DNA from 4 places in the Serratia sp. MMO-28 genome. Region 2 is predicted to be linked to each of the others. Evidence: predicted binding sites of a transcription regulator. Region 2 holds the regulator's gene; each other region holds the start of a gene.
What was found. The regulator CRP, encoded in region 2, controls carbon source genes, mostly activating them, when cyclic AMP is high. The targets are predictions, from matches to a motif close to ATGTGANNNNNNTCACAT.

Region 1 (3,139 bases), on a different contig from region 2:
GTGTACAGCGCTTCTTTGGTGCTCATCATCGGCGTAGGCAGCGGGCGGTTTTTCACCACGGTCAGATTGACCACCACTTCACCGGGGATCTCCAAGCCGCATACCGAAACTTCGCCATCGCCCATGGCGGCATGCAGATCGCCGAGCGCAAACAGCGCGCCTTCCACGTTGACCGGTAGCCACAGCGTGCAGCCTTCGGTGATGATCTTGCAGTCCATGTTGCCGCCGTGTGCATCCGGTGTGCCACATGGCACGGCTTCACCGGCGGGTGCCACGCCAATCACGCCAATCATCGGTTTGAGCGGCCAACGCACGCCGCCTGGCAGCAGGGCAAAACCCTCTTCCAGCGGCACGGTGCGGATCTGCGGCTGTTGCAGTTCATCGCCAATCACGCCCAAGCCCGGTGCTGTGACCATCACCGCTTGGTGGCTGCGCGGAGTGATACGTTTGATCTCTACCCGCAGTACGTCGCCTGGCTGTGCGTCCTGCACATAGACCGGCCCGGTAGCCGGGTTGATGCGGTTCCAATCCAATTCGGTAAACGCGGCGTGTTCAGAAGCGATCTGATCTTCGAAACAGTCACAGGTTTCAAAGCAGACGTCGCTGCCGCTGGCAATTTTTGCCACAGGGGAGTTATCACGCGACATGGCATAAACCACGTGCGTGCGGGGGATTCTTTCCATGGTGATTCCTGTAAAGTTGTCCTGAGTTTTTCTTATGAGGGGTGAATTTCAATCTGCCAGAAACAGCATCAATTACCTTGCCTGAATTAATTAATCACACCCGCCGGGGCGGTGGCAAGTGCAGCAAAATCCGGCTTGGCGAGCGTTTGGCGGAATGTTCTTCACCGGCTAATTACCGTGGTTTTTTGCGTTACTGAAAAGGGATAATTGCCAGATAACCGCTTTGCCGCGAATCTGATTACCAGCAGGTAAAATATTAGGTAACACGTGTTGTCTATTAGCGTCTGCGGCGCTTAATCAGCGGTAACCCTGATAGACGGCCGCCACGCGTTTAAAGTATTCAGTCAGGTAATTAATGCACACCTGTACCTTCAGCGGCAGCTTGTCCTTTTCGGTGTACAGGGCGTATACCGGTCGGGGCTCTGAGTGATAGCGCTTGAACAGGATTTCGATCTCGCCGCGTTTGATTTCTTCGATCACCCACATCAGTGGAACATAGGCGATCCCGGCCCCGGCGTTCAGCCAGCGGATCATGGTTTGCGAATCATTGGTCACGAAGCGCCCCTGCGGGGAAATGCGCGTGCTGATGCCTTCCGGGGCCATCAGTTCGAATTCGCTGTCTGGCCGCACGCTGTATTCTAACCAGGAAAAATTCGCCATATCGCTCGGTTTTTGCGGCGTGCCGTGTTGGCTGAGGTAGCTTTTGGCGGCGCAAACCACCATCGGCATGGAGCCCAGGCGTTTGGAGAACAGGCTGGAGTCCTGCAACGCCCCGGTGCGGATCACCAGATCCAATCCGTCGGCAATCAGATCGGGAGCCGGAATACCGGTGACCAGATTCACCGTCAAGCCAGGGTATTCCTGCAGCATTTCAGCGGTCATGGTGGCCAGCACGTTCTGCGACATGGTGGAAGAGCTGCCGATACGCAGAGTGCCGGTTGGAGTATTGTTCAGTGCATAAAGCTGTTCATGCACTTCGGTAACTTCCTGCAGCATCCGGCGGCAGCCCTGATAGTAGATTTTGCCCGCTTCGGTCAGGCCGATGCTGCGCGTGCTGCGGTTGAGCAATTTTACCTGCAGTTCATTTTCCAGCTTGGACACGGTTTGGCTGATGGATGAAACGCTCATACCGAGCTGGCGCGCTGCCGCAGTAAATGACCCACATTCAATAACTTTGGCGAACACCGACATCCGTTTGAGTCTTTCCATTGTTCACTCTGGCTTAAAAGTGATTTAGATCACATATTATAGATGAGTATATCCTAAGCAGGCTAATATAACCGCGTCGGGTGTATCCTTCTGAGCGCTTGAGCATGGCCGGCACTATCGCGGCTTACCGCCGTCGGCCATGCATTCCCTTTCATGAGTCTATGTTCGTAGTCTAACCCTTTTTCAGGTTCGCGGCCTGGCCACTGTCTAGGTGCGGCGTTTGGCGTCCTTCGGCCAAAATGTAAAGAGAATGTGAAATCAGCAGGGTGCGATTCCCCGGTGCAGTAAACATTTAAGGATAAAGTAATGAGTTTGCTTCCGGTTATGGTCATTTTTGGACTGTCGTTCCCGCCGGTATTTTTTGAACTGTTGGCGTCGTTGGTGCTGTTTTTTGTCGCGCGCCGCCTGCTGCAACCGACCGGGATTTACGATTTTGTCTGGCATCCAGCGTTGTTCAACACTGCGTTGTATTGCTGCTTGTTTTATCTGGTTTCATGTCTTTTTGTTTGAGGTGGCTGTGAAAACTTTTTCAATACAAATGACCCGAATTGCGATCACCCTGATTCTGGTCGTGCTGGCCGCTATCGCCGTGTTTAAGTCCTGGTCGTTTTATACCGAATCCCCCTGGACGCGTGATGCCAAGTTCAGCGCCGATGTGGTGGCGATCGCGCCAGACGTGAGCGGCCTGCTGACCGAGATACCGGTCACGGATAACCAACTGCTGAAAAAGGGCCAGATCCTGTTTGTGATCGATCAGCCTCGCTACCAGCAGGCATTGGCGCAAGCCAATGCGGACGTGGCCTATTATCAGGCGCTGGCTGAAGAGAAAAAACGTGAGGCGGGCCGCCGCGTGCGCTTGGGCATTCAGGCGATGTCGCAGGAAGAGATCGACCAGTCGAGCAACTCATTGCAAACCGTGCAGCATCAGTTGGCCAAGGCGATTGCCGCTCGCGATCTGGCGCAGTTGGATCTCGATCGCACCACGGTGCGGGCACCTGCCGACGGTTGGGTGACCAACCTGAACGTGCACGCCGGGGAGTTTATCACCCGTGGTTCCACCGCTGTGGCGCTGGTGAAGAAAAATACCTTCTATATTCTGGCCTACCTGGAAGAAACCAAGCTGAATGGTCTGAAGCAGGGCGATCGGGTGGAGATCACTCCGTTGGGCAGCAACCGCATCATGCATGGCACCGTCGACAGCCTGGCGGCAGCGGTGAATAACAGCAGCAGCACCGTGAACAGCAAAG
Region 2 (3,139 bases):
CATGAACACGCCGTTCTATTTACATCAAGAACTGGTGGCTTTGCCTATCGACGATCTGCCGCAGGCACAGTACTGCGTCCTGTATTCACAAAAATCACCGCTGACCGTCACGGCGCGGCGATTTCTGGATTTACTACGCAGCCATTGCCAGCACTACCCTTGGTAGCCTCAGGCAACGTCACGAATTTCAAAGCTGTGGGTAACGCTGGCCGCTTTGCTCAGCATCAGCGAAACCGAGCAATATTTCTCGGCCGACAGGTTAACCGCACGCTCAACAATCTTATCGGTCAGCCCTTTACCAGTGACGATAAAATGCAGGTTGATATGGGTAAACAGACGCGGTGCTTCTTCACGGCGCTCCGAGGTCAGTTTCACCTCGCAGTCACGGACATCGTTACGGCCTTTCTGCAAAATAGACACGACGTCAATAGCACTGCAACCGCCCACTGACATCAAGACCATTTCCATTGGACTTGGCGCTTTATCGCCCGCGTTACCATCCATCAACACCTGATGGCCGGACGCAGACTCACCCAAGAATGTCAGCCCTTCCACCCACTTAACTCTTGCCTGCATTTTGTACACTCCGGTTAATTTCTCAAAATCAGGGTACGCTTTCGCATAGAAACTGGCAACGGAACCTGATGCTAATCATGCTGAAGCGAGACAACACAAGACACTCGCCTCACTCTGTGCTACAAACAGAGCCGCAATAACTCTTTCCAGGTCATCGATTTCAGGGAAATGCCCGAGGAAAGGGCCCTATATTGGCATGTTAACAGAATGTAACTTGCAGCACTTCACGCAAGTTAATATGCTAGAGTACAAGCGTATTTCTATAACATGCCTCAAAACCTGTTGATAGCCACCCCACATTACACCAGGCTATAAGCACGTTTTACAGGGAACTCTGACCCCTGTGATACAAGGCAGCGATAACAACAGAGGATAACAGCGAATGGTTCTCGGCAAACCGCAAACAGACCCTACTCTCGAATGGTTCCTGTCTCATTGCCATATCCACAAATATCCATCAAAGAGTACGCTGATTCACCAAGGTGAAAAGGCCGAAACGCTTTACTACATTGTGAAAGGCTCCGTTGCGGTGCTGATCAAGGATGAAGAAGGCAAAGAGATGATCCTGTCCTACCTGAATCAGGGGGATTTCATCGGTGAACTTGGATTATTTGAAGAAGGCCAGGAACGCAGTGCCTGGGTTAGAGCGAAAACAGCCTGTGAAGTGGCTGAAATTTCCTATAAGAAATTCCGCCAGTTGATTCAGGTTAACCCGGATATCCTGATGCGCCTGTCTGCGCAGATGGCAAACCGCCTGCAAGTCACCTCAGAGAAAGTGGGTAACCTCGCCTTCCTTGACGTTACCGGCCGCATCGCGCAAACCTTGCTGAATCTGGCAAAACAGCCCGATGCCATGACTCACCCGGACGGCATGCAAATCAAGATTACCCGCCAGGAAATTGGTCAAATCGTCGGTTGCTCACGTGAAACCGTCGGTCGTATTTTGAAAATGCTCGAAGATCAAAACCTGATTTCTGCCCACGGCAAAACCATTGTCGTTTACGGCACGCGTTAATCATTGAAGAAGCGGCGTAGCAATACGCCGCTTTTTTAGCTTCCCCCGATTACTCATGTGGCGGCGCCTGATCTACCACCCAGAAGTCAACTACGCACTGCGGCAAACGCTGGTGCTGTGTCTGCCGGTGGTTTTCTTCCTGCTGCTGGGCAACCTGCAACTCGGCCTGCTGTTCTCTCTGGTGCCTGCCTGCTGCAACATTGCCGGATTAGACACACCCCACAAACGCTTTTTTAAACGCCTGATCGTCGGCGGCTCTCTGTTTGCCCTCAGCAGCTTGCTGCTGCAACAGGCGCTGTTGTGGCATATTCCGTTGCCCCTGCTGATGCTGGCGATGGCGCTGTTGCTGGGCGTCAGCGGTGAAATCAGCCCGCTGCATGCGCGCCTGCTGCCCGCCGCGCTGGTCGCGGCCATCTTCTCTCTCAGCATGGCAGGCCACGTACCGATCTGGCATACCCCGCTGCTGTATCTGGTTGGCACCCTCTGGTACGGGCTGTTCACCTGGTTCTGGTTCAAACTGTGGAAAGAGCAGCCAATGCGCGAGTCCCTGAGCCAGCTCTATATCCAGTTGGCGGACTATTTCGAAGCTAAATACTCGCTGCTGACCCAGCATATCGATCCCGAAACCGCACTGCCACCGCTGCTGCAACGCCAGCAGAAGGTGATGGACATGATCAGCCTGCTGTATCAGCAAGTTAACTTCCTGCCTCATGCCAATAGCCAGGAACAAAAACGCCTGCAGCGCACTTTCCAGGTGGCACTCGATCTGCAGGAACACATTACCGTCAGCCTGCATCAACCGGAAGAGGTGCAAAAGCTGGTCGAGCAGAGCCAGGCCGAAGCGATTATCCGCCGCAACGCGCAGGTGATTGCCGGGCGTTTACGCGTCGTGGCCAACGATATTCTCTATCACCGGCGCTCAACGCGTTTCAGCATGAAGAGTGAGCTGGCGGCACTGGAAAAAGTGGCCACACAGCATGCCGATAACCCGGTAGGCCAGTTCTGCTTTTACCATTTCAGCCGCATCGCCCGCCTGTTACGCACCCAACGCCCGCTGTATCGGCGCGATCTGATGGCAAACCAATCGCGGTTACCCTTCTGGCCTGCGGTGGTGAGCTACCTGTCATGGAAATCCAACGCCTTGCGCAATGCCGCCCGGCTGGGGACCATACTGGCGGTGGGCAGCAGCCTGGGGATGATTTTCAATCTGCCAAAACCCTATTGGATCCTGCTGACCATCATGCTGGTCAGCCAAAACGGCTACAACGCCACGCGCGTCAGGATCCAGCACCGTGCGCTCGGCACGCTGGCCGGGTTGGTGATTGCCGCAGGACTCTTGCAGTTGCAACTGCCAGAAAACGTGACGCTGAGCATCATGCTGGCGATCACCCTGGCGGCCTATCTGATATTACGCAAAAACTACGGGCTGGCGGTGATGGGGTTTACCGTCACTGCGGTATATACCCTGCAGTTGCTGGCGCTGAATGGCACCCATTTTTTGGTGCCACGCCTGATCGATACGCTGATCGGCTGCGTGCTGGTATTTGG
Region 3 (3,139 bases), on a different contig from region 2:
AAAGGTCAGGATCACGCCGTTTTCATCTTCATCGTGAGCCGTTAAGTGCCAAGGCTGATTGCGTGCGAAACCGTGGGAGGGGGTTCCCGCTGTGCCGAACCAGGGCCAACAAATCGGCACACCGCCGCGGATCGCGATACCTTGTTTGAATGGGGTATTGTCACTTAGCCAGATCACTGGCCGATCGCCGTCGGGTTGCCAGGCCAGCAAATGTGCACCTTGTAAGCTAATGGCTGCTCGTACTTTGGGGTGAGTCACTACCACCACCGGCAGTTCATCCAGCTGACGCTGGCTGATAAAGGGAGTGATTTGTTCGGTAACGGGTAGGGTGAAGATTTTCTCGTACACGTAAGTTGCCTTCTTTTCGCCGCAAAAAACCAGTAAAAAGGGCGACACTCATGTCGCCCTTATGATCACTACCACCTCACGCCAAATTACTTGGAGATGTGAGCGATCAGATCCAATACTTTGTTAGAGTAACCAGTTTCGTTGTCGTACCAAGAAACCAGTTTCACAAAGGTGTCGCTCAGAGCAATACCGGCTTTCGCATCGAATACGGAAGTCAGTGTTTCGCCGTTGAAATCGGTAGAAACCACTTCGTCTTCGGTGTAGCCCAGCACGCCTTTCAGCTCGCCTTCAGAAGCGGTTTTGATAGCAGCACAGATTTCTTTGTAGGAAGCTGGTTTTGCCAGACGAGCAGTCAGGTCAACCACAGACACGTTCGGGGTAGGAACGCGGAACGCCATACCGGTCAGTTTGCCGTTCAGTTCTGGGATAACTTTACCTACTGCTTTAGCAGCACCGGTAGAAGAAGGGATGATGTTCTGGGCTGCGCCGCGGCCGCCGCGCCAGTCTTTGTGAGACGGGCCATCAACGGTTTTCTGAGTTGCGGTGGTCGCATGAACCGTGGTCATCAGCGCTTCAACGATACCGAACTTGTCGTTGATCACTTTAGCCAGCGGTGCCAGGCAGTTGGTGGTGCAAGAAGCGTTAGAAACGATTTCTTGGCCAGCGTAAGATTTATGGTTCACGCCCATAACGAACATTGGGGTGTCATCTTTAGATGGACCTGTCAGAACTACTTTCTTAGCGCCTGCAGCGATGTGCTTACGCGCAGTTTCGTCAGTCAGGAACAGGCCTGTTGCTTCTGCAACGACGTCAACGTTGACTTCGTTCCACTTCAGGTTAGCCGGATCTCTTTCTGAGGTACAACGGATGGTCTTACCGTTAACAACCAGGTGGCCGTCTTTAACTTCTACAGTACCGTTGAAACGGCCATGGGTAGAGTCGTATTTCAGCATGTAAGCCATGTACTCTGCGTCTAACAGATCGTTGATTGCAACGATTTCGATGTCAGAACGTTCCTGAGCAGCACGGAAAACAATGCGACCGATACGGCCAAAACCGTTGATACCTACTTTGATAGTCATATATTCCACCAGCTATTTGTTAGTGAATAAAAGGTTGGTTGTAAAATTACAAAAACCTTACCGAGCGTCAAGCGGAATCGTGTCAATTCTTGCGGCAAGTCAAACCTGAAACCCGGTTTTGCACGCTTATTGCACATTCCATTTACGTTTGGTCTCATCTTGATATGGGGGCAAACCACTAAGTATAAAGTCACTGCGTACAATATATGTGATCAGGATCACATTAGTTGTGGCGTAACCTTTATGCGGTATAGTTTAGGCTAAAAAGGCCTGCAGCGTTGTTAATTTTTTGTTATCATTACTTATTGTTTTCGTTGATGTTATCGACTATTTCGGGAATCGCACAAATGGCTAAAGAGACAATGCCTCATCAACCCGTCACGGAACTGAATGAAATCCAACGCTATGTTACGCAGGAGCGTGGCACAGAAGCGCCTTACTCCGGTAAGTTGCTGCACAACAAACGTGATGGGGTGTACCATTGCCTATGTTGTAACGCACCGCTGTTTTACTCCGACAGCAAGTATGATTCTGGCTGTGGATGGCCCAGTTTCTACCAGCCGGTTTCTGATGATGCCATTCTTTATCTTGATGATAATTCACATAATATGCATCGTGTTGAGATCCGATGTGGCCATTGTGATGCGCATCTGGGACACGTATTCCCCGATGGCCCGCAGCCAACGGGTGAACGTTACTGTGTCAACTCGGCATCACTGAGTTTCACCGACAATGAGAGTGGTGAGAAAACGGTGGGTTAGGGAGTCAATTGATCAACAAAATCGATTCAGCTAATTATTCATCTGTGAGTGAGGAAACGCATTGATGGAAGTGAAAGACCTGATTGCGGCCATGACGCCAGAAATCTACCGGCGGTTGGTGCAGGCCGTGGAGCTGGGTAAATGGCCTGATGGCGTTGCCCTGACGCCGGAACAGAAAGAAAACAGTCTACAGGCGGTAATGCTCTGGCAGTCGATGCACAATGCCGATCCACAGCATATGAGCATTGACACCGATGGGCAGATAGTGATGAAAAGCAAGCAGGAGCTGAAACAGCAGTTTGTTGCCGAGCCTTTGGTGAAGCTGAAACCGCAGTAAGCTGGCATACAGGGCGATGTCAGCATCGCCCTGGCCGTTTCACTTTTTCAGCGTATTGATGCCGAGTGTTTCAGCCAACTGATGGGCTAAACGGTTATTATCATCCGCACCATATTCCCAGAACATCGCCCCACCTAATCCCTTTATGGGCTAAAGGTTTGAGAAACCGGGGCGCAGCGAACAGTGCTCCACAAAATTAGCGTTGGATAAACTGTGACAGTGTCACCAATTGTGCTCCCGCTTGCTGCATCGCCAATAGTGCTTGTTGGCTATCTTCCGGTTGTAGATTGACGCCTCGGCATCCCTCTGTGATCACCGTGGTGTGGTAACCCAGATGCAAGGCGTCCAACACGCTGAATTTGACGCAATAATCCGTTGCCAACCCCATCACGGCAAGATGGGTGATCCCCTGCGACTTCAGCCAGCTATCAAGAGCCGTTTGCGTGCGATGGCCATTATCAAAAAACGCACTGTAGCTGTCGATGTTCGGGTTTTCACCTTTACGAAACACCGCTGCCAGTGCCTGTTGTTTGAGCTGCGGATGGAATGCGGCTCCAGAAGTGCCTTGCACGCAGTGTACCGGCCACCAGACCTGCGGCAATCCTTCAAGC
Region 4 (3,139 bases), on a different contig from region 2:
TGGCCAAGCGATAGCCAGGAATGGCCGCATTGACGCCGCTGCCCCCCGGCAGTGCATCACTTTCCATCATATGCACCACGGTGTTCACCACATCGGGCGAGATGATCTGTTGCCCCATGACCGGCGGCGTCACTTTGGTAATGGAAAGTGGCCGATAAACGCCGTAAGAACCGATGGTGGCGTATTCACGCACCATTTGCAGCGGAGTGACCCGCAGGCCGTAGCCGAAGGCAAAGGTCGCACGTTCAATATCAGCCCAACGCGCCCGGTGCGCGGGGAGATAGCCACTGCTTTCGTTACCGATGCCCAAATCGGTAGGCCGCCCGAGGCCAAAACTGCGATACACCGCTGGCAGCACCGTGGCCGGTAACGCCAGGGCAATATGAGAGACGGCGATATCGCTGGATTTCTGCAATACGCCGGTAATGGTCAGCTTCGACCAGTGGCCGACATCTTTGATCAAGTGCCCATTAACAAAATAAGGCGTGGTATCCAGCACGGTGTCTGGGCGGATCAGTTTATGATCCAGCCCGACCATCACCACCACCGGTTTCACCGTTGAACCCGGCTCAAAACTGTCGCTGCTGCACACGTTATGGATATCTTTTGCCGGTGTGTTGGCATAGTTATTCGGGTTGAAAGAGGGGTAACTGGCCATGCCGAGAATTTCACCGGTATTGATTTTCACCAGCACCGCACAGCCGGAGTCGGCCTGGTTGGCGATCACACCGTCGCGCAGTTGGGAAAACAGCACGTACTGGATAAATTTATCGATACTGAGCGTGACGTTTGGCGGAGGGACCGGATCGACACTGCGGATCACGCCGATAATGGCGCCATTTCCGTCTTTCTGGTACACCCGCAGACCATTTTTACCCTCAAGCAGCGGGTTAAAGCCCAGTTCGATACCCTCCAGCCCCTGGTTATCCTGCCCGACAATGCCGATCAATCCGGCCGCATCCTGGCCCATCGGATAAAAGCGGCTGAAGTCCTGTTCGGCGCTGACGCCGATAAGGTGCAGTTTGTTGATGTAATCGGCGTTATCATTTTCGACCTTGCGCGCCAGATAGACAAAGCGTTTATGGGCATTGGCCTGGATCAGATGCTGAATATCGCTGAGCGGTATCTGCAGCACGTTGGCCATGCTCTGCCAGCGCTCATTGCTGATGTCGGTATGGGTGTCGAGGATATGCTTAGGATCCAGCACAATATCCTTGGAGGAAACGCTGACGGCAAGCGCCGCATTATTGCGATCGGTAATCATTGCCCGGTTGGTTGGCACCACCTGGGTACGGATCGAGCGCTGGTCAGCCTGATCGGCCAACTGCTGGTACTCCATCAGTTGCAAGTACCCTACCCGAAACATCAGCAGGAAAAAGCACACCAGGATCCCGGCGCAAACCCAGGTAAAACGCACCGATGAATAATTTTTAGCGCTTTTCTTGGTTGAAGGAGCCACGGTTAACCCTGCGTTTTTATTTGGATTATTTATGGATTAAGTCTAACGCTGGGAAGATTTTTAGTAGATTGCAGTTTGTAAGAAAGTAAAAACAAACGCGTTTAACCGTTCGAGCGTTGAGCAGCCGATTATTTTAGCGCTATAATGTGACATAAATCACATTATGTGACCGTATGCCCCTCCTTTCTCCGATGAAATTACAGCAACTCCTGTAGAGGATCACGTTCGATGAGTACCATAGCCACTGGCTTAATCATGATGCGCTGGGAACTGCTGAGCGCAGTCATGATGTTTATCGCCAGTCAGTTAAACGTTGTTTGCCGCAAAGCCAGCCGCAACGGTATGGCGCTGATGTTCAGCAGCCTTGGCGTGTTCACCGCCTGCTGGTTTGTCATGGGCCTGATGGGCATTTCTTTCAACTTGGCCGGTATTCTCCATTTTCTTTCGGCCGCCAAAGAAACCTTTATCGACATCATGAGCAGAACCCCGGCCAACTATAACTACCCTTTGCACTAGCGCTTTGCGGGCAACACGGCCTATGACGGATTTACGTTTGCTCACGCATTTCACCCACCATCAGCCAGTTTCAGGTGGTATTATTACCATGCTAAATAATTAACCCAACATACAAGGTGGTATGGGCATTCAATGGAAGCATGGAAACTCAATTTAATCTCGGTCTGGTTCGGCTGTTTTTTCACCGGTTTAGCCATGAGCCAGATCCTGCCTTTTCTGCCGCTCTACGTAGAACAACTGGGCGTACAGGGCCACGAATCACTGAGCATTTGGTCTGGGCTGGTCTTCAGCGGCACTTTCCTGGTTTCAGCGCTGGTATCACCCTGGTGGGGCAGCCTGGCGGATCGCCGTGGCCGCAAGCTGATGCTGCTGCGCGCTTCGCTCGGCATGGCGATTGTCATTGCGTTACAAGGCCTGGTGGCCAATGTTTACCAACTGTTTGCGCTACGGGCATTAATGGGGCTGACTTCCGGTTATATTCCCAACGCCATGGCCCTGGTGGCTTCGCAAGTACCGCGCGATAAAAGCGGCTGGGCGCTGGGAACCCTGTCTACCGGCCAGATCTCCGGCGTGATCGCCGGGCCACTGCTGGGCGGCCTGATGGCCGATCATCTCGGATTGCGGGTGGTGTTCTTTGTCACGGCAGTGCTGATGTTTGTCAGCTTTCTGGTCACTCTGTTCCTGATTAAAGAGCAGCATGTGGCGGTGAAGAAAGCCGATCAACCCAACGGTGCCGAGGTGTTCCGCTCGCTGCCTTACCCTGGCCTGGTTATCACCCTGTTCATCAGTACTTTGATGATCCAACTGGCGAACGCTTCCATCAGCCCGATTCTGACGCTGTTTATCCGCGATCTGGCGGCAGATACCCACAACATTGCCTTTGTCAGCGGCATGATTGCCGCCGTGCCCGGCATTGCGGCGCTGATTTCTGCACCACGCCTCGGGCGGTTGGGCGATCGCATCGGTACGGCGCGCATTCTGGTGGCCTCTTTGGGCTTCACCACCGTGCTGTTTGTCATCATGGCTTGGGTACACACGCCAACTCAGCTCGGTATTTTGCGCTTTCTGCTGGGGTTTGCCGATGGCGCGCTGATGCCCGCCGTACAAACTTTGCTGATGAAATACTCATCCGAACAGGTCACCGGCCGCATCTTTGGTTACAAC

Region 1: a site for CRP is predicted at 1,910-1,927, ahead of aaeR (HTH-type transcriptional activator AaeR). Genes of this name have one in related genera too.
Region 3: a site for CRP is predicted at 1,637-1,654, ahead of msrB (peptide-methionine (R)-S-oxide reductase MsrB). Genes of this name have one in related genera too.
Region 4: a site for CRP is predicted at 1,604-1,621, ahead of WG891_RS06560 (YjcB family protein). Genes of this name have one in related genera too.

The regions. Positions count from the first base shown of each region.
Region 1 is NZ_JBBCVB010000030.1:38,454-41,592, forward strand. Features, by position in the region: gene WG891_RS21920 (acetamidase/formamidase family protein) at 1-683, opposite strand, end outside; gene aaeR (HTH-type transcriptional activator AaeR) at 981-1,892, opposite strand; gene aaeX (p-hydroxybenzoic acid efflux pump operon protein AaeX) at 2,199-2,402, shown strand; gene aaeA (p-hydroxybenzoic acid efflux pump subunit AaeA) at 2,431-3,139, shown strand, end outside.
Region 2 is NZ_JBBCVB010000020.1:48,100-51,238, forward strand. Features, by position in the region: gene WG891_RS17715 (LysR substrate-binding domain-containing protein) at 1-166, shown strand, start outside; gene WG891_RS17720 (OsmC family protein) at 169-576, opposite strand; gene crp (cAMP-activated global transcriptional regulator CRP) at 959-1,591, shown strand; gene WG891_RS17730 (YccS/YhfK family putative transporter) at 1,647-3,139, shown strand, end outside.
Region 3 is NZ_JBBCVB010000010.1:109,834-112,972, reverse strand. Features, by position in the region: gene WG891_RS11075 (D-hexose-6-phosphate mutarotase) at 1-348, opposite strand, end outside; gene gapA (glyceraldehyde-3-phosphate dehydrogenase) at 435-1,430, opposite strand; gene msrB (peptide-methionine (R)-S-oxide reductase MsrB) at 1,778-2,191, shown strand; gene WG891_RS11060 (YeaC family protein) at 2,256-2,528, shown strand; gene pncA (bifunctional nicotinamidase/pyrazinamidase) at 2,725-3,139, opposite strand, start outside.
Region 4 is NZ_JBBCVB010000005.1:220,806-223,944, reverse strand. Features, by position in the region: gene WG891_RS06565 (penicillin-binding transpeptidase domain-containing protein) at 1-1,459, opposite strand, end outside; gene WG891_RS06560 (YjcB family protein) at 1,688-1,975, shown strand; gene WG891_RS06555 (multidrug efflux MFS transporter) at 2,108-3,139, shown strand, end outside.